One region of the Microbacterium sp. ZW T5_56 genome, then DNA from elsewhere that is predicted to be linked to it. Evidence: predicted binding sites of a transcription regulator. Region 1 holds the regulator's gene; the other holds the start of a gene.

Region 1 (10,714 bases):
GCGCTCCGGACAGCGTCTCCGTTCGAAGGTTCAGCGGCTCCGGCCGCTCGATGACGTCGTCGAGGGCGTCATCGACGAGCCATCCGCCGAGCTGGACGGGAATCGGCCATTCGTCGTCGTCCACGTGCGACTGGACGCGTCCACCCACCCGGTCGCGCGCCTCGAAGACGGTCAGTTCCAGACCGCTGACGGCCAGGCGAGCCGCCGCAGCGGCACCAGCGAGCCCCGCACCGACGATGGCCACGCGGTCGCCGGTGGTCGATGCATCCAACAGCTTTTCCGCGGCCGCGACACCGGATCGCACCGCCGCCGACATCGTTCCCGGGGCTTCCTCATCGGTAGCCTCACCGGCGAAGAAGAGGCGATCGAGCACCGGGACGGCAAGCGCAGCACGCACGCTCTGCTGCACGCCCGCGGGCGTGAAACTGGCCGCGCCGAGCGAGAACGGATCCTCCGACCACGAGCTGCGAATGAAGGCCGAAGGCTCGAGCCCGGTGGGTGCGGTGGGCTCCGGAGCGGGGGGCGTCGAGGTCGGATCGGGCGTGGGTGAGGGCGCCGGCTCCGGGGTGCAGGAGGCCAGAAGCACCCCCAGGACACCGGCTCCGGCGCCGACCAGCAGAGTGCGCCGCGTGATCCTCATCGTGTCGCAACGATACCCGTCTCGGCGGGTCGCGGGAAACGGCTACCCGTTCGATAGATTGGGCCCGAACGCGACGAAGGGGGCCACATGCTGACGATCGCGCACCTCAGCGACCCGCATCTGGATCTGTCGGAGGAACGCCGTCGTCGATTCGCGGCGGTGCTGCGGGAGGTCGCAGCGTTGCCGCGCGTGGATGCGATCCTCGTGAGCGGAGACCTGGCCGATCGCGGCCTCGCCGAGGAGTACGAGAGCGTTTTCGCGGAACTTCCGAACGACGTCCCCCTGCTCGTGTGCGCCGGCAACCACGATCTGACCGAGCCGCTCAGCGCGGCACTGCGGAGGATCGGCGCTTCCGGGAGCATGAGTGACCTGCTCACGATCGGCGGCCTCACCGTCATCGCTCTCGACTCGCATGTCGACGGCAGAGATGACGGGCTGCTCGCCCCGGAGACGCTGAGCTTCGCGCGCGACGCCATCGCGTCGGCCTCGGGCCCCGTCGTCCTGATGATGCATCACCCGCCCGTGGCCATCGGACACCACATCGTGGACGCACAGTACGGGCTCGCCAACCCGGACGATCTGGCGGCGGTGGTGCGAGAGAGCCCCGCCATCATCGCGATCTTCACCGGCCACATTCATGCCGCGTTCACGACGACATTCGCCGGGGTTCCGGTGTTGGGAGCACCGGGGATCGTGTCGACGATGCGGCTGGGCAGTCGGGTGAATCCGATCGCCGATTCCGACGCGCTGCCGGGATTCGCACTTCACACCGTGGATGGCGCGGCCATTCGCACCGTGTTCCACACGCTCTCACCCCGCGGACTCAGCCAGGACGGTCAGTCCTCGTCGAGGTGACTCTCCCGCAGGTGCGGCGGACGCCAGATCATGACCTCCGTCGCACGCCGAACGCGACGACCGGCGCGCAGCGTGATGACCGATCCGGTCGTCCCTGCGGCGAACACACGCGCGCCGGGCCGGCTCTCGGCATCGGCCTGAGCCTGGGCTTGAAGCTGAGACACCTGCCGACGCAGTGTCCGCACCGACTGTTCGAGATCCAGGATGCGGGCGATGGCCGGCAGACTCATGCCGTCGGCCGACATCTGCGCCACCTCACGGAGCTGACGGATGTTGTTCACCGAATAGCGACGTGAACCACCGCGCGTGCGTCCGGGGATGACCAGTCCCATGCGGTCGTACTGGCGCAGGGTCTGGGGGTGCATGCCGGCCAGCTCCGCAGCAGCGGCGATCGCGAAGATCGGCGCATCCTCGTCCATCTGGTCCTGGTTCATGTCACCCCCGTTCCCGGCGTCGTGTGTTGGTCATCGCGCGATTCAGCGCGCTTTTGCGAGCAGATCCGCTCGCGGGTTCTCCTTGGGCTCCGCCTCGGCGAACTTCTCGAGCGCCTCCTTGGCGGCGGCGTCGAGATGTGACGGGACCACGATCTGGACCTCGGCGAGCAGGTCGCCGGTGCCCTTCGAGGATTCCACGCCGCGCCCCTTGACCCGCAGCACGCGGCCCGAGGGGGTGCCGGCGGCCACCTTCAGCTTCACCGGATCGCCGCCCAGTGTGGGTACCTCGATGGTGGCACCGAGAGCGGCCTCCGTGAAGGTGACCGGAACGGTCACCCGCAGGTTGAGTCCGTCGCGAGTGAACACCGGGTGCTTGCGCACCGAGACGGACACCACGATGTCACCGTTCTCGCCACCCGACGAGGAGGCGCGACCGCGACCACGCAGGCGGATCTTCTGTCCGTCCTGCACACCCGCCGGGACCTTCACCTTGAACGGCTTGCCGTCCTCTCCCTGGAGAGTGATGGTGTCGCCCTTAACTGCAGTGGCGAAGTCGAGCGTGGTGCGGGCCGTGACGTCTGGGCCCTTCTGCGGACCCGGCCGGAAGCCGGCCTGGCCGCCGAAACCAGCACTGCCGCCGCGATTGAACATCGAGAAGATGTCGTCGAAGTCGGCCTGCTGCTGGCCGCGCCCACCGCGGTTGAACATCGAGAACACGTCCTCGAAGCCACCCCCGGTGGCGGTGCCACCACCGGGGGCCTGGAACCGCGCACCCGAGCCCATCGCCCGGATCTGGTCGTACTCCTCGCGCTGAGCCTTGTCACTCAGCACGGTGTACGCCTCGCTGATCTCCTTGAACTTCGCTTCCGCCGCAGCGTCCCCCGGGTTCGAGTCCGGGTGGTACTTGCGCGCCAGCTTCCGGTAGGTCTTCTTCAGGTCGGCTTCGGACACGTCCTTGGACACACCGAGCGTCTTGTAGAAGTCCTTCTCGAACCAGTCGTTGCTTGCCATATGTCCCCTTTTCGGCCTACTCGGCCGGGACCGAGACGACCACCTTCGCGGGACGCAGTTCCACGTCGCCGAGGCGGTAGCCCACCTCGACCACATCGAGGATGGTTGACTCGGTGGCGCCCGGAACGGGCTGCTGGAAGATGGCCTCGTGCTGCTGCGGGTCGAAGACGTCGCCCACGGCACCGTACGACTCCACACCCTGACGCGACACGATCGTGCGGATCTTCTCAGCGATCACGGCGAAGGCGCTGCCCTCGGCGAGGTCACCGTGCTTCTCGGCACGCGCGATGTCATCCAGCACCGGAAGCAGGCTCTTGACCACGTCACCCGTGGTGCGCTGCTTCTCGATCTGGCGCTGCTCCTCGGTGCGACGCCGATAGTTGGCGTACTCCGCGGTGATGCGCTTGAGGTCGTTGAGGTGGATCGATTCGATGTCCATGACGTCGGCCGCAGCCGCGTCGTCGGTCTGGGCGGCGCCCAGGATGTCGTCGATCGTGAGTTCCTCGTCCTGCGAAGCGGGGTCGGAGGCGTGAGCCTCCGACCCCTGCTCGCCGGACGGGGCTTCGTTGTTCTCGAAGTCCTTGTCGTCCGTCATGTCTTTACTTCTTCTCGTCCTCGTCGTCCACGACCTCGGCGTCGATGACGTCCTCCTCGGGGTTCGGCACATCGCCGTTGCCCGGGTTGGTCGCCGTCGGGTCGCCCTCGCCGCCGGCAGCCTGGGCAGAAGCGTAGAGCGCTTCGCCCAGCTTGCCCTGGCTCTGGCTCAGGGTGTCGAACGCCGTCTTCACGGCGTCATCGTCCTCGCCCGCGAGCGCGGTCTTGACCGCGTCCACGTCGGCCTGGACCGACTCCTTGACGTCGGCGGGGAGCTTCTCGTCGTTCTCCTTGATGAGCTTCTCGACGGAGTACGCGAGCGTCTCAGCCTGGTTGCGGACCTCGGCGGCCTCGCGGCGCTTCTTGTCTTCGGCGGCGTGCTCCTCCGCCTCGCGCACCATGCGGTCGATGTCCTCCTTGGGCAGCGAAGAGCCGCCCGTGATGGTCATCGACTGCTCCTTGCCGGTGCCCTTGTCCTTGGCGGACACGTGCACGATGCCGTTGGCGTCGATGTCGAAGGTGACCTCGATCTGCGGGATGCCACGGGGGGCCGGGGCGATGCCCTGCAGCTCGAAGGTGCCGAGCGGCTTGTTGTCGCGGGTGAACTCACGCTCACCCTGGAACACCTGGATCGCGACGGACGGCTGGTTGTCGTCGGCCGTGGTGAAGGTCTCACTGCGCTTGGTGGGGATGGCCGTGTTGCGCTCGATGAGCTTGGTCATCATGCCGCCCTTGGTCTCGATACCGAGGCTCAGCGGGGTGACATCGATCAGCAGAACGTCCTTGCGCTCACCCTTCAGCACACCGGCCTGGATGGCGGCACCGACGGCGACGACCTCGTCCGGGTTGACACCCTTGTTGGCGTCCTTGCCGATCTCGCCCTTGACGAGCTCAGCGACGGCGGGCATACGGGTGGAGCCACCGACGAGAACCACGTGGTCGATGTCGCCGACCTTGATGCCTGCTTCACGGATGACGTCCGCGAACGGCTTCTTGGTGCGCTCGAGGAGGTCCTTGGTGAGGTCCTCGAACTTCGCGCGGGTCAGCGTCTCCTGCAGGTTGGCCGGGCCGTTCTCGGTGAGGGAGAGGTAGGGCAGGGAGATGGTGGTGGACATGGAGCTGGAGAGCTCCTTCTTCGCCTGCTCGGCGGCCTCCTTGAGGCGCTGCAGGGCGATCTTGTCGTTCGCCACGTCCACACCGGTGGACTGCTTGAACTGCGTGATCAGCCAGTCGACGATGCGCTGGTCCCAGTCGTCGCCACCGAGGCGGTTGTCACCGGCGGTGGAGCGCACCTGGATGGTGGAGAAGTCGTCGTCCTTGCCCACTTCGAGCAGCGAGACATCGAAAGTTCCGCCACCGAGGTCGAAGACCAGGATGAGCTCGTCCTCCTTGCCCTTGTCCAGGCCGTAGGCCAGGGCAGCAGCGGTGGGCTCGTTGATGATGCGCAGCACGTTGAGGCCAGCGATCTCACCGGCGTCCTTCGTGGCCTGACGCTCAGCGTCGTTGAAGTACGCGGGGACCGTGATCACGGCGTCGGTGACGCTGTCACCGAGGTACTCCTCAGCGTCGTGCTTCAGCTTGCCGAGGATGCGCGCCGAGATCTCCTGCGGCGTGTACTCCTTGCCGTCGATCGACTGCGTCTTCCATGAAGTGCCCATGTGGCGCTTCACGGATGCGATGGTGCGGTCTACGTTGGTGACGGCCTGGCGCTTGGCGGTCTCACCGACGAGCACCTCTCCGTCCTTGGTGAAAGCGACCACCGAGGGAGTGGTGCGGAATCCTTCAGCGTTGGCGATGACCTTGGGCTCGCCACCCTCGAGAACGGAGACGACCGAGTTGGTCGTACCGAGGTCGATGCCTACTGCACGTGCCATGTGTTTTCCTTTCGTGCCGGGGGACTTCCCGATCCTCCAGCGGTGGCTCGCCCGTGCCGGGCCGCAGCCGAAATCTGTGGTCCGCTTGCGCGGAATCGGGACTTGAGCCCCGATGACTCAACCTTAGATCACGACGAGAATTCGTGTCAAGTCGAAGTTGAGTCGCGCCGACTCAACTTTGGGTGAACGCTCAGTATCAGACGGATTTCGCCAGCTGCTGCAGCGCCACGACCCCGAATCCGGCGGCGACGAGACCAGCCGACACGATGATCTTCGCCAGCATCGGCAGGGTCGAGCGCCGCACGGCCAGCCAGCCGATGCCCGCGAGGGTCACGATGTAGATCCACGACGAGATGCGCAGCGCGAGATGGAGATCCATCCACCCGAGCCACGCGGCACCGATCAGCGCGATCGGAAGCCCCACCGTCCACAGGGCGCCCAGACCCGCGCGCAGCATGATCTGCAGTTCGCTCCCCCGAGCGACCGTGCGATGGACGATGAGGTGCGCGATGTACTCCGACAACGTGCCCGCCACGACGATGCCGAGCACACCCATCAGGAGTGCGAGGAAGGCATGCCGCGGTTCGGCGTGCGTCCCGGATTCCACGACCCGCACGATCGCGAGGCCCGTGAACGTGGCGTACAGGCGTTCGCGGAAGTACGGCACGGTGCCGGGTGGGAGCTCCCAGTCATCATCCCTGCGCGATCGGAACTCCTCCCGCATCGCCCGCTTGCTCTGCCGTCCCCGTTCGCTGCTCATCCCGTCATCGTCGCAGGTCAGTGGCGGATGTGGTGCGTTTCGGTGAGGGCGGCGGACTTCGGGTGTGGAGGTCCGGACCCCCGTTCAGTGTTGGGTGCCGAACGCGCGTCAGCCGATCACGACAGATCGACGCTGTCGCTGCTCTGTATCGATGCCGTGGCCGGGAACGCCGTCACCAAAGGAGGGCGCTGTCGCGAAACGAGGACGCTGTCACCAAAACGAGGGCAATGTCGCGAAACGAGGACGATGTCACGAAACGAGGACCATCACGCGAAACGAGGACCATGTCGCGAAACGAGGACCATCACCCGTGGCGTGCCCTCCGCTGGAGTAAATCCCCTCCGTTCGCGACACTCATGTCGCCCCTTCAGCTGAGCCCAGCCCCGCACTGGCCCCGACCGGAGTCCAGTCGGGCGCGAGCGGCTACGACGTCAGAGCACCAGCAAGATCGCTGTCACCAAACGAGGACAATGTCGCGAAACGAGGACCATGTCGCGAAACGACGACCATCACCCGCGGGACGCCCTCCGCTGGAGTAAATCCCCTCCGTTCACGACACCGCCGCCACCCTTCAGCCCCGCACCGACCCCCACCGACCCGACCGCCGACGACGACGACGCCGTCCAGCTGGACGCGAACAGCGACGACCTCAGAGCACAGCAAGAACGCTGTCGCGAAACGAGGACAATGTCGCGAAACGAGGACCATCACCCGCGGGACGCCCTCCGCTGGAGTAAATCTCCTCCGTTCGCGACACCGCCGCCACCCTTCAGCCCCGCACCGACCCGACCCGACCCGACCACCGACGCCGACGCCGACGTCCAGCTGGACGCGAACGGCTAGGACCTCAAAGCACCAGCAAGAACGCTGTCGCCAAACGAGGACAATGTCGCGAAACGAGGACCCTCACCCGCGGGACGCCCATCCCCTCCGTTCGCGACACCGACGCCACCCCGTCAGCCCAGCACGGACTAGCTCGGCCCAGACCTCACACGGCGAAGACGCCCGAACCTCGCAACAGGTCAGCGGAGATCACAGCGGAGCACCAGCGAGAACGCCGTCGCGAAACGAGGACAATGTCGTGAAACGAGGACGGCTACCGGCGCGCCGTCCTCCGGTGGAGTAAATCTCCTCCGTTCACGACACGGCATTGAGCAACGCTCGTCATCTCCCGTCACCTCACCGGTGCGCCGCAACGCTCCGAGACAGAAGCTACGGGGCGGCTCAGCGGCGCTCGAGGGCGGGGATACGGACGAACAGCATCAAGACGAGACCGGCCGCGATCACGATGATGATGCCGAGGATGCCCCAGTAGATCGCGCCCATCGCCGCGACGAGGATCGTCCAGAGCCCCGACGCCAGGAAGCTCGCGACCCGACCCGTCGTCGCGTAGAGGCCGAAGACCTCGCCCTCGCGACCGGCGGGAGTGACGCGGGCGAGCAGCGAACGCGACGCCGACTGCACCGGACCCACGAGCGCGGAGAGCACCATGCCGCAGATCCAGAACACCGTCTGGCCGGCGTCGTGCAGCAGGAACACCGCGAGGCCCGCCACGCACAGGGCGGTGAGCGCGCCGATGATCACGGGGCGCGGGCCGAAGCGATCGTCGAGTCGACCGGCGATGATCGTCCCGATTCCGGCGATGAGATTCGCCGCGATTCCGAAGATGATCACCTCGTTCGCCGAGAATCCGAACACGCGTGCAGCAATCACGGCGCCGAAGGTGAACACGCCGCTGAGGCCGTCGCGATAGACGGCGCTGGCGACGAGGAACCAGAACGTCGGGCGGGAGTCCTGGAAGATCGAGCGGATGTGGCGCCAGAGATCCACGTAGCTGAGGAAGAAGTTGCGCCGCACGACGCTCCGCCGCGGGGTCTCCGGCACGTTCAGCAGCAGCGGGATGGAGAAGACGATCGCCCACACTGCGCAGCCGACCGCGATGATCCGATACGGCAGGCCGTTATCGGTGGGCAGACCGAACCAGTCGAAGCTATTGCACAGCACCACGATGACGAGGGCGATGATGCCGCCGACGTAGCCGAGACCCCATCCGAGACCGCTCACTCGCCCCACGGTTCGAGGATTGGAAACCTGCGTGAGCATCGCGTTGTAGTTGACGCTCGCGAGCTCGCTGAACAGCGTGCCCGCGGAGACCAGCATCACGCCGAGCAGGAAGAAGTTCGGTGAGCCTTCCACGAAGAACATGCCGGCCATCGTGACGATCAGCAGCGTCGTGTAGACGATCAGCCAGCGCTTGCGACGCCCCGCCGCATCGGCACGCTGCGCCAGGACCGGCGCGAGGAGCGCCAGCAGAATCCCGGCAGCCGTGGTCCCGAGACCGAGCTGACTGCTGAGCCCCGCGAGCGCGGCGTCCTTGACCTTGTCGCCATCCGGCAGTGCCGCGATCGACGGATCGAGGAACGTATCACTCACCAGGTACAGCGCGGTGAACACGAACGTGAGGATCACACTGTTGAACGGCTGCGTGGCCCAGTCGTAGATCGCCCACGACCACACCTGCTTGCGCGGGATGGTGCGATCGAGGTTCTGATCGAGCGCCAGCGCCGGCAACGCGTCGGTATCGACGGTGGTCGGGGGCGTGTGGGGAGTCTCGCCGGTCATGCGCTCACCTTAGTGGTCACCGGGGTCGCACCGGTGAACCCTCGTTCGTTGCGCGCACGACGCTCGTATTCCGAGAGATTGGATCCATCTGCGCCGACGAAGAAATATCGGCCCCAGCCGCCGCATCGCTCGGATCCCGGCCCTCGTCACGACCACGGCATCGCTCGGATCCCGGCCCACACGACGACGGCGTCGGTCCCAGCCACGGCTTCGGATCCCCGCCTTCATCACGACTACCGCGTCGGTCCCAGCCACGGCTTCGGTCCCAGCCACGGCCCCGGCCGCGCCCGGCGCGAGGCCACGGCCAGTCGCAAGGTCAATGTCAGGCCACAAGCGCGGTATCTGTGACGACCGCGCTTGTCCGCAGCGAGTCGCGGATCAGTCGCGAGGCCAGGCGGCAGCGAACTTGGCCAGGAGCCGGATGAACTCCGCCTGCTCGTCGGGCGTGAGCGCGGCGAGGGCGGTACGGACGGTGTCGTGGCGATGCCCGCGCATGCCGCCGGCGATCGAACGACCCCGATCGGTGAGCGCCACCCGCGTGCGTCGCGCGTCGTCCGGGTCAGCCTCGCGCTGGACGAGACCCAGCTGCACCGACTGCTGAACCAATCGCGATGCGCGCGGCTGGTCGACGCCGACGGCGTCGGCGATCTCGGACACTGTCAACGACCCCGATGCGGCGGCGAGGACCTCCAGGAGACGGAACCGCGCAGGACCGCCGAGACGGCCGCCCATCGCGGACATCCACTCGGCTGCACGTGGGTCGGCGCCGCGACCGCCAAAGGGGCCCCACTCGGGACCGCCACGATGCGTGCGGCCGCCGCGATCCCCCTCCCGACCGTGCGCCCTGTCGTGATCGTGGCCATCGTGGTCGTGCGCACCGCCGAAATCATGCGCACTGCCGTGACCGTGCGGCCCGCCAGACCCGAAGCCGTGCGGCCCTGGCCCGCCGGGCCGGGGGCCACGTCGGCCGCGGATACGGCCGAGCGCGGCGACGATCGCCTCCACCGGATCCGTGGGCTGCTGCTCGTCGGTCATGGGGAAAGTATATATGTCACTTGACAAGCTTCTCGAATGCATGTCACACTACATTCACTTGTCATCTGACATACATTCGAGCTTCGGCTCCCGAAAGGACTTCTCATGAACACCCCGAACAACACCCCTCTGGGCGAGCGCTCACTCGCCTTCCTCATCCGCGCCGCCGACCAGCTCGTCCGCGCGGAACGTGCCGACATCCTCTCGTCCGAGGGCATCCGTCGACACGACCCGCGCCTGCTGCGCCGACTCGCCGGAACGGACGCGGCGGCAGCGGACACCACCACCCCAATCGAAGATGCAGCCCCGTGGGCAACCATCCCGTCGAACGGGAAACTCGACACCGACGCGCCTCTCGGCGACGCCGCCACCGGCACTGCCGGTACGGAGAGTGCGCCGGCCTCGGAGGCAGGCCCGACGGATGAGCGCCGCGGCCACCGCCACCCGAGACACCGGGGGCACGGACGCCTCGGCCGCGCGCGCTTCGGAGGCTTCCGTCTCCGCCACCTGCTGATGCGGGGCTGGATCACGTTCGCGGACGGCCGCCCGATGATCACCACCGAAGGCCGAGCAGCGCTCACGCGCATCGATGACCGGCTGACGGCTTCGCGCTCGCGCATCGAGTCGGTGCTCACACCCGAGCAATTGACCGCCACCACGGACGCGCTCACCTCCATCGTCGAGGAACTGGGAGGCGAGGAGCGGCTGCGTGACGTGCGCCGTCGCCGTCGCCTCATGCAGCACCTGCGCGAAGGAGGACCGCGTCACGGCTTCGCCCACCGCGGTTTCGGCGGGCGCGGTATGCGATCCGCTGACGCGGGAAACGGTGTGTTCGCGGGCCACGAGCACGGCGATTGCGATCGTCACAGCGACTCCCGTGGCCGGCATG
Region 2 (10,714 bases), on a different contig from region 1:
CCAGCTGACATGAGTGGGTATGTGCGCACCTCGGAGGACAATGGCGGAGTGCACATCAATTCCGGCATACCGAATCGAGCCTTTGCGTTGTTTGCGCTTGAGCTCGGTGGCAAGGCCTGGGAGAGGGCAGGGGGCGTCTGGTATCGCGCACTCTCGAGTGGGCTGCGGACCAACGCCACCTTCGTAGAATTTGCCGAGGCCACGATTTCGGAGGCGAGCAAGGTCGACCGAGCCACGCTGCGGGCGCTTCGCGCCGCATGGACGACGGTGGGTGTGATTGCGAGGTCGAACAATGAGCAGAAGTCAGGGTGACGATGAGACGGCGGACGGTGGCGAAGGGCACAACGCGGACATCGTGATCACCGTGGTCCGCAGCGGGGGAATTACCGGTGTCCCTCGCACGTGGACTGTGGTGCCGCCGGCGGAGGATGAGAGCCAGTGGGTGGTACTGATCCAGCGTTGCCCGTGGGACGGCGACACCAGCACTCAGCCGGGCGCGGACCGCTTCTTGTGGCGAATTCGGGTCCAGCTTCCTCACGACCAGCACGAGCAGGTCATCGCTGACGCGCACCTCTCAGGACCATGGCGCGAACTCGTCGAGGCTGTTCGTGCAGCTGATTCTCCACCGCGGTCGACGACCTGATTCTGGATCTTCGTCAGATGGGCGCGTCCGCTCGTGAAACCGCGGGCAGCGGCAGATCAGAACGTCGTCAGCGGCAGATCAGAACGTCGTCAGCGGCAGATCAGAACGTCGTCAGCGGCAGATCAGAACGTCGTCAGCGTCAGATTGAGGACGAACTGGATCAGGGTAACGACGGATCCGGCCGCGGCAAGTGCGCCTGCGCCGATCGCGATGCCTGAGCGCACCTGGTGCTGACCAGTCTTGGCAGCACTGATGCCCAGGATGAGGGCGATCACTCCCAGTGCCGCCATCACCAGCACGCTGAGCCAGTTGATCGCCGTGGTCACTGCGCCGTAGGCCTCGTAGCTCCCATTCTGGATGAGGACGCGCAACAAGATGGTCTGGAGGATGTACAGCGCCAGGCCCAGCACGACGGTACTGCCACCCAGGATGATTCCGAGCGTTGCCCGCTTCTTCACGGGATCAGCTGCCGCGGGCGCGGACCCCGCCGGTGCCGTGGAGGCATACTGCTGTGGCGCAGAGGGGGACTGTAGTGGTGCCGAGGGGTGTGGCTGAGGCGCGCCGTACTGCTGCGGTGCTGCGTACTGCTGCGGTGCTGCGTACTGCTGCGGTGCAGCGTACTGCTCGGGTGCTGCGTACTGCTGCGGTGCTGCGTACTGCTGCGGTGCTGCGTACTGCTGCCGTGCTGCGTACTGCTCGGGTGAAGGGTACTGCTGCGGTGCTGCGTACGCCTGGGCCGACGGCGCCTGCTGCGGTGCTGCGTACGTCTGGGCCGACGGCACCTGCTGCACAGGCCACTGATGCGGGGCCGGTGCCTGCTGGTTCACGCCGTGCGAGGCGGGGAACTGCGGGGTGTTCGGCGGGGTGGGCTGTCCGGAAGCTGCGGCACCGGTCTGGGAAGCCTGCGTGTCGGGCTCTGATGGTGTGGACATGATGCCTCCTCCGTGGCTGACGCAATCGACCCTATCTCGCCCCTCGCTCCTGGTACACCGGCACGGATGAACGAGATGAGGGGGATGAGCACCCGTGGCGCGCACCCTCTCCTCTCGCGATGTTGCGGCTTTGTCGCTGAGCACGGAGGCGCCGCGGTGCGAGCAGAACTGCGCCGGCCGCGACCACGATTGAGCAGCCGAGTGTGCCGTAGGGCTCTGGCGAGACGGTTCAGTCAATGCTAAAGTTGAGCCATAGCGACTCAACTTTAGAAGATCGAGTCCCGCACAGGCTTCAAGGAGACAGATGAACGCAACACAGAACCCCGGTCAGGAGGACCAGCAGAGCGCCCTCGAGCAGTTCGGCATCGACCTGACCGAACGAGCTCGTCAGGGCAAGCTCGACCCGGTCATCGGGCGCGACTCGGAGATTCGCCGCATCAGCCAGGTGCTGACTCGACGCACCAAGAACAATCCCGTCCTCATCGGAGAGCCCGGCGTCGGCAAGACCGCGGTGGTGGAAGGTCTCGCCCAGCGCATCGTCGCCGGTGACGTGGCCGAGAGCCTGAAGGGGAAGCGCCTCATCTCCCTGGACATGTCGGCTCTGGTCGCCGGTGCGATGTATCGCGGTCAGTTCGAGGAGCGCCTGAAGAACGTCCTGAAGGAGATCACGGAATCTGACGGGGAGATCATCACCTTCATCGACGAGCTGCACGTGCTCATGGGCGCGGGTGGCGGGGAGGGATCTGTCGCGGCGAGCAACATGCTGAAGCCAATGCTCGCTCGTGGAGAATTGCGCCTCATCGGTGCTACCACCCTCAACGAGTATCGCGAGTTCATCGAGAAGGATGCCGCTCTGGAGCGTCGTTTCCAGCAGGTGTACGTGGGCGAGCCCACGGTCGAGGACACGATCGCCATCCTCCGCGGGCTGAAGGAGCGCTACGAGGCGCACCACAAGGTCGCCATCGCCGATAATGCACTGATCGCCGCCGCCTCTCTCTCGCACCGGTACATTCCGTCGCGGCAGCTGCCCGACAAGGCGATCGACCTGATCGATGAAGCTGCATCGCGGCTGCGCATGGAGATCGACTCCGCTCCGCTGGAGATCGACGAACTGCGCCGACACGTGGACCGGTTGAAGCTCGAGGAACTCGCCCTCAAGAAGGAGAAAGATGACGCCTCGCGCGCTCGGCTGAAGAAGCTGCGCGAAGATCTCGAGCAGCAGGAGTCCCGCCTGCGCGATCTGCAGCAGCGCTGGGATGAGGAACGTGCATCCCTCAACCGCGTGGGCGATCTGAAGACCCGTCTTGATGCGGCACGCTCGGAAGCTGAGCGTGCCCAGCGCGAGGGAAACCTCGAGCGTGCATCGCGCCTGCTCTACGCCGACATCCCCGCGCTCGAACGGGAGCTGGGCGAGGCCGAGAAAGCGGAGAACAACGAGGACCGCATGGTCAACGACCAGGTGACCGACGAGAACATCGCCGATGTCATCTCCGCGTGGACCGGGATCCCCGTCGGACGTCTCATGCAGGGCGAGGGCGAGAAGCTGGTCCGTCTGGAGACCGAGCTCGGCAAGCGCATCATCGGTCAGAAAGAAGCCGTCGCGGCAGTGTCCGACGCGGTGCGCCGCTCGCGCGCAGGAATCAGCGACCCCAATCGACCCACGGGCTCCTTCCTCTTCCTGGGGCCCACCGGCGTCGGCAAGACCGAACTCGCGAAGGCTCTGGCTGAGTTCCTCTTCGACGACGAGCAGGCGATGGTCCGCATCGACATGTCGGAGTACGGCGAGAAGCACTCCGTCTCACGCCTGGTCGGCGCCCCTCCCGGGTACGTCGGCTACGAGCAGGGCGGCCAGTTGACCGAGGCGGTGCGGCGCCGTCCTTACTCGGTGGTGCTGCTCGACGAGGTGGAGAAGGCCCACCCCGAGGTGTTCGATGTCCTGCTTCAGGTGATGGACGACGGTCGGCTCACCGACGGGCAGGGTCGCACGGTCGACTTCCGCAACGTCATCCTCATCCTGACCTCCAACCTCGGCTCGCAGATCCTGATCGATCCGACCCTGTCCGCCGAGGTCAAGCACGAGGGCGTGATGGAGGCGCTGCGTCACGCGTTCCGCCCGGAGTTCCTGAATCGTCTCGATGATGTCGTGATGTTCCACGCCCTCACCGAAGACGACCTCGCCCAGATCGTGGAGCTCGCGGTGGACGCGCTGCAGAAGCGGCTCGCCGATCGTCGACTCACCCTCGCCGTCACACCGGACGCACGCGCCTGGCTGGCCGAACGCGGCTACGACCCGCTGTTCGGAGCACGTCCGCTGCGTCGCCTGATGCAGAAGGAGATCCAGGACCGTCTGGCGAAGGGCATCCTCTCCGGAAACGTGCGCGACGGATCGATGGTCACGGTCGATGTCGCCGCTGACGGGCAGGGGCTCGCACTCACCAGCGCGGCCGCTCCGACGGTTCCACCGCTGAGCGATGATGACGACGTGGTCGACGCGGAGCTTATTGAGTGACACACTGCTGAGCAGAGCGAAGGCCCGCCCGGGCGCATCCGGGTGGGTCTTCGCCGCGCTTGACACGGATTCCGCGCGGGCGCGGTGACGGGCATCATAGGAGAAGAAGATTCCGCGTGACGAGGAGTGAGCATGGGCGACGAGTCGACGCGGGAACCGCAGCCGGACCCTGCAGGGGATCAGAACCCCCCTGGGCCGCCGCGTCCGAATGGCTGGCGGGCCGAGCCAGCGCACGAATGGGAACAGCGACCCAACCAGGCCTGGCAGACCGGAGCGCCCGAATCCTGGAGCGCGCGGCCGAACGACACCTGGCAGACCGGAGCCCCCCAGAGCTGGGACACCCGACCGAACCCGCTGTGGCAGGGCGGTGATCCTGCGGAAACTGCACCCACGACGCCGCTTCCGGGTGCGTATGCGACGCAGCCGACGGCACCGACCGAGCCGCTGACGGGTGCGTATGCGCCGCAGCCGCCGACGGCCGCGCCGCCGGAGTACGGGGCACCGCCCCAGTACGCGCCTGCACCCCAGTACGCGCCCCCGCCGTACGGAGCGCCGCCGGTCCCGCACTCCGCACCGCAGTACGTCCCGCACTCCGCACCGCAGTACGGCACCGGCGCGCCCGCGGGCCAGGCGCCTCCGCCCGGCTACGGAGCGCCGAGCTCCCCCGTCACCCCCGGCGCGCCCGCTCCGAAGCGGAGTCGAACCGGGCTCTGGATCGGGATCGGTGTCGTCATCGTGGCTGCGGTGGTCGTGCTGATCGTCATCTTCTCGATCTGGCTCGGAAATCAGGCGCAGTCGCTGTTCGGTGGAACCGCGCAACCGGTCACAGAGTCTTCGGAGTCTGCGGCACCTCGACCGACACCTTCGACACCCCAGCCCACGCACGATCCCTCGACAGCACCCACAGCCCCCGCGCCCGTCGAGCAGCCGACGGGCGAACGCGTGCCCCTCGACGTCGCCTCCGGGCTTCCCGAAGGAGCCGACTTCGCCGTGGCGCCCGCAAGCACGTGGGACGACTACGGGACGACCTTCCTCGGTGGCGACAACGGCGAGTTCTGGGCGACTTCGCTCACCGGAATGTATAGCGAGATCAGTGGCAAGGATTCGCAGGCGGCTGCGGAAGATCTTCTCCAGCTGCTGTCCACTGGCTCGGTCGAGGGCATCGCGAGCGTCTGGGTCACCGGAGCGGACGGGCGCAGCTACGAGTTCCTGGCCGCGGAATCCGAGGGCATGGGCGTGATGGTGCGTGTGGAGCCCGACTCCGGGCGTCAGTTCGCGCTGATGTTCACCGGCACCCCTGCGGATGTCGTGGCGAACCTCGTGCTGAAGTAGGTCAGTGCGCCGGCCAGGTCACGGTGTCCGCGACCCCGGCCGGGTACTCCTGCAGCGGCACGATGCCGTCTTTCCACGCCTTCTGGATCGGTTCGATGATCCGCCAGCACTGCACCGCGGCATCCCCGCGCACAGACAGGGCGGGATCCCCCTGCAGCAGTTCGGAGAGCACTTCGGCGTACGCTTTGGCGTTTCCGCCCGCGAGATCGGCGTCCAGCTCGGCGCGGTGCAGCGCGAACGGATCCTCGCCGCCGTTGACGTTGATCTCGAGTGACATCTGATCCGGGTTGAGGTTGAAGCGCAGCACGGCTCCCTCCGCCTTCCCAGTGAAGCCGTCGGGCACATGGCGCACGGGCTTGAAGTGCACCACCACTTCGCGTCGGGGGTGCGACATCGCCTTGCCGGAGCGCAGTGTGAAGGGAACGCCCTCCCAGCGGGCATTGTCGACGCCGAACGTGGCCTGCGCGAGGGTTTCCGTCTCGTTCGCCGGATCGACGCCGTTCTCGTCCACGTAGCTCGGCAGCTCACGTCCATCGATCGACCCCGCCGTATAGCGGGCGCGATGCGTGAACGAGGAGGGATCGTCACGCCAGACCCGGGTGGCTCGCAACGTGGCACCGGTCGCGTCGCGAAGATCGCGTTCGTTGAGCGTCGCCGGCGGCTCCATCGCCACGAACGCGAGCACCTGCAGCAGGTGGCTCTGGATCATGTCCACCAGCGCACCCGCGTGATCGTAGTAGCCGGCCCGGCTCTCCAGACCCAGCTGCTCGTCATACGAGATCGTGACGTGGGAGATGTGCTCGGCGTTCCACAACGGCTCGAACACGCGATTGGTGAAGCGCACGCCGAGCAGGTTGAGGAGCGTGGAGCGACCGAGGAAGTGATCGACGCGGAAGATCTGGTTCTCCGAAACGAGCGTCGCGACCAGCTCGTTCAGCGCCTCCGCGCTCGCGGAGTTCGTGCCGAACGGCTTCTCCAGCGCCAACATGATGCCCGGAGGCAGCTCGACCGAGCGCAGCGCCTCGCACGAGGCGGCGGCCACGGCCGGCGGCACGGCGAAGTACAACGCGATCGATCCGGACAGCTCACCCAGCAGGCTCGACATGTCTGCAGCAGCGGTGATGTCCGCCTGCCGGTACTCGATCGAGGTCAGCGAACGCAGACAGCCGGCGCCCGCGTTCTCCTCGAAGGTGCGACGCACCAGCGTCACCCACGTCGATTCGTCCCAGTCCTCGCGTCCGACGCCCACGAGGCGGATGCGCAGGTCCTGCTGGCGCTCCAGGAGCTGTGCGAGAGCGGGAAGAAGCAGACGCGACGTGAGATCCCCCGTCGCCCCCAGAATCACGAGCGTGCTTTCGTTGGTCACATCCACACCCTATGACTCGGATGGTGCTTCCAGGCAGGGGGGAGCACAATCGGGGGCATGTCGGCAGCAATCGAGGACTACGCCCTCATCAGCGACGCACGCACCGGGGCCCTGGTCTCGCGGGACGGCAGCATCGACTGGTTCTGTCCACCCCGCTTCGACGCGCCGAGCGTGTTCGGTGCGTTGCTGGGCGATGAGGAACACGGCCACTGGCGGCTCGGTCCGGCCGGTGGCGGCGAGGTGCAGCGACGGTACGAGTCCGAGGACTTCACGCTGGTCACGCGCTGGACCACCCGGAGCGGGGTCGTCGAGATCACCGATCTGATGCCGATCGATGGACCCCACACCCACATCATTCGTCGGGTGCGCGGTATCACCGGATCTGTCGAGCTCGAGACCGTCGTCCGGTTCCGATTCGACTATGCCGCCGCTCTCCCGTGGGTGCGGCAACACCGGGATGCCGGTCCGCCCGCCATCGCCGCGATCGCCGGTCCCGACGCGATGCTCATGCGCGGGGTGACCCTCACCGCGCGCGACAACAGCCACGTGGGCGCCTTCACCGTCGCGGAGGGCGAGGTGCGGGACCTGGTGCTGACCTGGTATCCGTCGTTCGAACCGCACCCGGAGATGCCCGAGGTGGATGCCCTGCTGCGACGCACCCGCACCTGGTGGCAGCGATGGTCCACCGACCTGCACCGCGACGGGCCCTATCGCGATGAGGTGAAGCGCTCCCTGCTGGTGCTGCGCGCCCTCACTCATCGCGACACCGGTGGCATCGTCGCTGCGGCCACCACTTCGCTGCCCGAGCAGTTCGGCGGGACCCGGAACTGGGACTACCGCTACGTGTGGCTTCGAGACGCCTCGCTCACCCTCATGTCACTCATCCGACATCATCACCTCACGGCGGCGCGGCACTGGCGATCCTGGCTGCTGCGGGCCATCGCCGGTGACCCGGCCGACGTGCAGATCATGTACGGCATCGCGGGGGAGCGCTACCTTCCCGAGCGCGAGCTGACCACTCTTCCCGGATACCAGGGGTCCGGACCGGTTCGCGTCGGCAACGGCGCGGTGGACCAGTTTCAGGCGGACGTGATCGGTGAGGTGATCGTCGCGCTGGATGACGCGCGCCGGGCCGGGCTCGCGGAGGAGGGATCGTCATGGTCGCTGCAGCGAGCCCTGATCGGTCGAGTGGTGGAAACCGTCGATCGTCCCGATCAGGGCCTGTGGGAGATCCGCGGCGAGCCGCACCGGTTCACCCACTCCCGCGCGATGATCTGGGCGGCGCTGGATCGTGGCGTGCGGGCGGTGCGCGAGTTCGGACTCGACGGCGATCTCGACATCTGGGAACGACTGCGCGACGACGTTCGTGACGATATCGATGCGCGGGGCGTATCGGCGGACGGACACTTCACGCAGTACTTCGGAACGGATGAGGTCGACGCCTCTCTGCTCGTGCTCCCGCAGATCGGATTCTGTGCGGCCGACGATCCGCGCATGCTGGCCACCGTCGCGCGCATCGAACGAGACCTCATGCGCGATGGATTCCTCATGCGCTACCGCGCTGCGACGGGCGTGGACGGCATCGACGAGCCGGAGAACCCGTTTCTGGCCTGTTCTTTCTGGCTCGTGGAACAGTATGCGCGCACCGGTCGTCGTGACGATGCCGTCCGGTTGATGGACCGGCTGTGCGCGCTCACGAACGATCTGGGGCTGCTCAGCGAAGAGTACGACGTGGATGCCGGCCGGCAGGCGGGCAACGTTCCGCAAGCCTTCTCCCACCTCGCGCTCGTGCGCGCTGCCGACGCGCTCGCGGGCGACGGCACCGTCTGAGAGCCGGACATGACCGTGGCTCCGCCTGTTGAGACGGAGCCACAGTCATGTCACGGCTGATCAGCCCTTGAGCGCCTCGCTGAGCTTCACACGGCCACCCATGCGCAGGATCGAGTGGTCGTAGATCCGTGCGCCGACGAGGATCGCCAGCACGCACGAGACGATCAGGATCAGCAGCGAGAGCAGCGGCTCCCACCACTGCGCCTCACCGAGGAACAGTCGCATCGGCATCCCCACCGGAGCGGAGAAGGGCACGTAGCTCATGATGGTCATCACCAGCGGGTTGTCGTTGAACAGGATGACCAGGAAGTACGGCGCCATCACGAGCATCGTCACCGGCGTGATCGTGGAGCCGAGGTCCTCCTGACGCGACACCAGCGATGCCGCGGCCGCGAACAGCGACGCCAGCAGGATGAACCCGAACAGGAAGAAGATCGCGAACCAGACCATCGCCGATCCGAGCAGCGTCAGCACGTCGGTCTGCCCGGTGACGATGAGTCCGACCACGGCGATGGCCACCATGCCGATGATCTGGGCGATTGCGAGAACCGTGTTGCCGAGGACCTTGCCGGCCAGCAGGGTGCGGGTCGAGACCGTCGAGATCAGGATCTCCACGATGCGCGTCTGCTTCTCCTCGACCACCGACGAGGCGATGGTGCCGCCGAAGGTCGAGGCGGCCAGCAGGAACAGCAGACCGAAACCGAACGAGACGATGTAGCGCAGCCCCGGATTCGTCGTGTCCGGCTCCAGCAAGGTCACCGTGGGCACCTCGGCGAGCTGCATCACGAGGCTGTCGGGTGCCGAGGTCTTCGCGATCACGGTGAACCCGGTCGGGCTGGACGGATCGGCGACGACAGCCGCGTCGACACTCTCGTCGCTGACTGCCTTCTCCGCGGCGGCACGATCGTCGACCGTCGTGATCTCGAGCCCGGGGATGTTCGCGACGAGTGACGATGCATCGCCGGTCACCGCCACCGGTGTGTCCGAGCTCTGCTTCGCGGCGATGCCACCGAACATGACGGCGGCCAGCGCCAGAGCGAACAGCACCAGCGTCGAGATCACGAACGGCCGACTCTGCAGCTTCGACATGATCTCCCGTTCGGCGACCAGGCCGATTCCCTGGACGGGGCTGACAGCGCGGGTGGGAGTTGCGGTGCTCACTTGACGACCTCCGTGAAGATCTCGGCCAGCGTGGGGCGCTGGGGGGTGAATGCGGTCACGTCGCCGCGTTCGACGGCGTGACGCAGCACGCGGTGCGCCACGGCATCGTCGTCGACGTCGAAGCGGGCGTATCCGCCGTCGAATTCGACGACCGTGACGCCGGGCTCATCGCGGAGCCAGCCGATGTCGCCGGAGGTGACCAGTTCATAGCGCGGCTCGGAGAACTCGTCGCGCAGCTGGTCGCGGGTCCCGTGGGCGCGCACACGGCCGGCGGCGATGATGACGAGGTCGTCACACAGCCGCTCCACCACGTCGAGCTGGTGCGAGGAGAAGAGCACGGCGGCACCGGCGGCCGCGCGGCTCTGCAGCACGCGTGCGACCACCTCGACGGCCATCGGATCAAGACCGGAGAACGGCTCGTCGAGAATCAGAACCTCGGGGTCGTGCACGAGCGCTGCGGCGATCTGCGCCCGCTGCTGGTTTCCCAGCGACAGTGTCTCGATCCTGTCGTTGAGACGCTCGCCGAGACCGAGCTCGGTGAGCAGCGCCTCGGCGCGGCTGGCTGCTTCGGTGCGGCTGAAGCCATGAAGGCGCGCGAGATAGACGATCTGCTCCAGCACCTTCATCTTCGGGTAGAGACCACGCTCCTCGGGCATGTAGCCGAAGCGCCGACGGTCGCCGCCGGTGATCGGTGCATTGTTCAACGTCACAGTCCCGGCATCGGCGCTGAGCACGCCCAGCGCGATGCGCATGGTCGTGGTCTTGCCCGCGCCGTTGCCGCCGACGAACCCGGTGAGGCGCCCCTGCGCCACATCGAATCCCACGTCATCCAGCACGCGCCGGTCGCCGTAGGTCTTGACCAGTCCTTCCAGGTGCAGCATCTCGTGCCCTCTCTCTTCGGTGATTCCACGCTACGAATCCGCCGCGCTGGCAACCTCCCC

What was found. The regulator HspR, encoded in region 1, represses chaperone genes until heat shock. The targets are predictions, from matches to a motif close to AAGTTGAGTCNNNNNGACTCAACTT.
Positions count from the first base shown of each region.
Region 2: the regulator HspR is predicted to act here: its motif matches at 1,818-1,842, upstream of ACI3KU_RS15400 (ATP-dependent Clp protease ATP-binding subunit).

Region 1 is NZ_JBJDRI010000009.1:96,790-107,503, reverse strand. It holds gene ACI3KU_RS06430 (FAD-dependent oxidoreductase) at 1-640, opposite strand, end outside; gene ACI3KU_RS06425 (metallophosphoesterase family protein) at 728-1,495, shown strand; gene ACI3KU_RS06420 (heat shock protein transcriptional repressor HspR) at 1,477-1,929, opposite strand; gene ACI3KU_RS06415 (DnaJ C-terminal domain-containing protein) at 1,972-2,940, opposite strand; gene ACI3KU_RS06410 (nucleotide exchange factor GrpE) at 2,957-3,535, opposite strand; gene dnaK (molecular chaperone DnaK) at 3,540-5,408, opposite strand; gene ACI3KU_RS06400 (hypothetical protein) at 5,605-6,168, opposite strand; gene ACI3KU_RS06395 (MFS transporter) at 7,393-8,790, opposite strand; gene ACI3KU_RS06390 (MarR family winged helix-turn-helix transcriptional regulator) at 9,169-9,825, opposite strand; gene ACI3KU_RS06385 (hypothetical protein) at 9,931-10,714, shown strand, end outside.
Region 2 is NZ_JBJDRI010000035.1:27,456-38,169, forward strand. It holds gene ACI3KU_RS15385 (M4 family metallopeptidase) at 1-312, shown strand, start outside; gene ACI3KU_RS15390 (protealysin inhibitor emfourin) at 293-643, shown strand; gene ACI3KU_RS15395 (hypothetical protein) at 766-1,575, opposite strand; gene ACI3KU_RS15400 (ATP-dependent Clp protease ATP-binding subunit) at 1,880-4,084, shown strand; gene ACI3KU_RS15405 (hypothetical protein) at 4,217-5,416, shown strand; gene ACI3KU_RS15410 (glucose-6-phosphate dehydrogenase) at 5,418-6,782, opposite strand; gene ACI3KU_RS15415 (glycoside hydrolase family 15 protein) at 6,840-8,612, shown strand; gene ACI3KU_RS15420 (ABC transporter permease) at 8,673-9,773, opposite strand; gene ACI3KU_RS15425 (ABC transporter ATP-binding protein) at 9,770-10,654, opposite strand.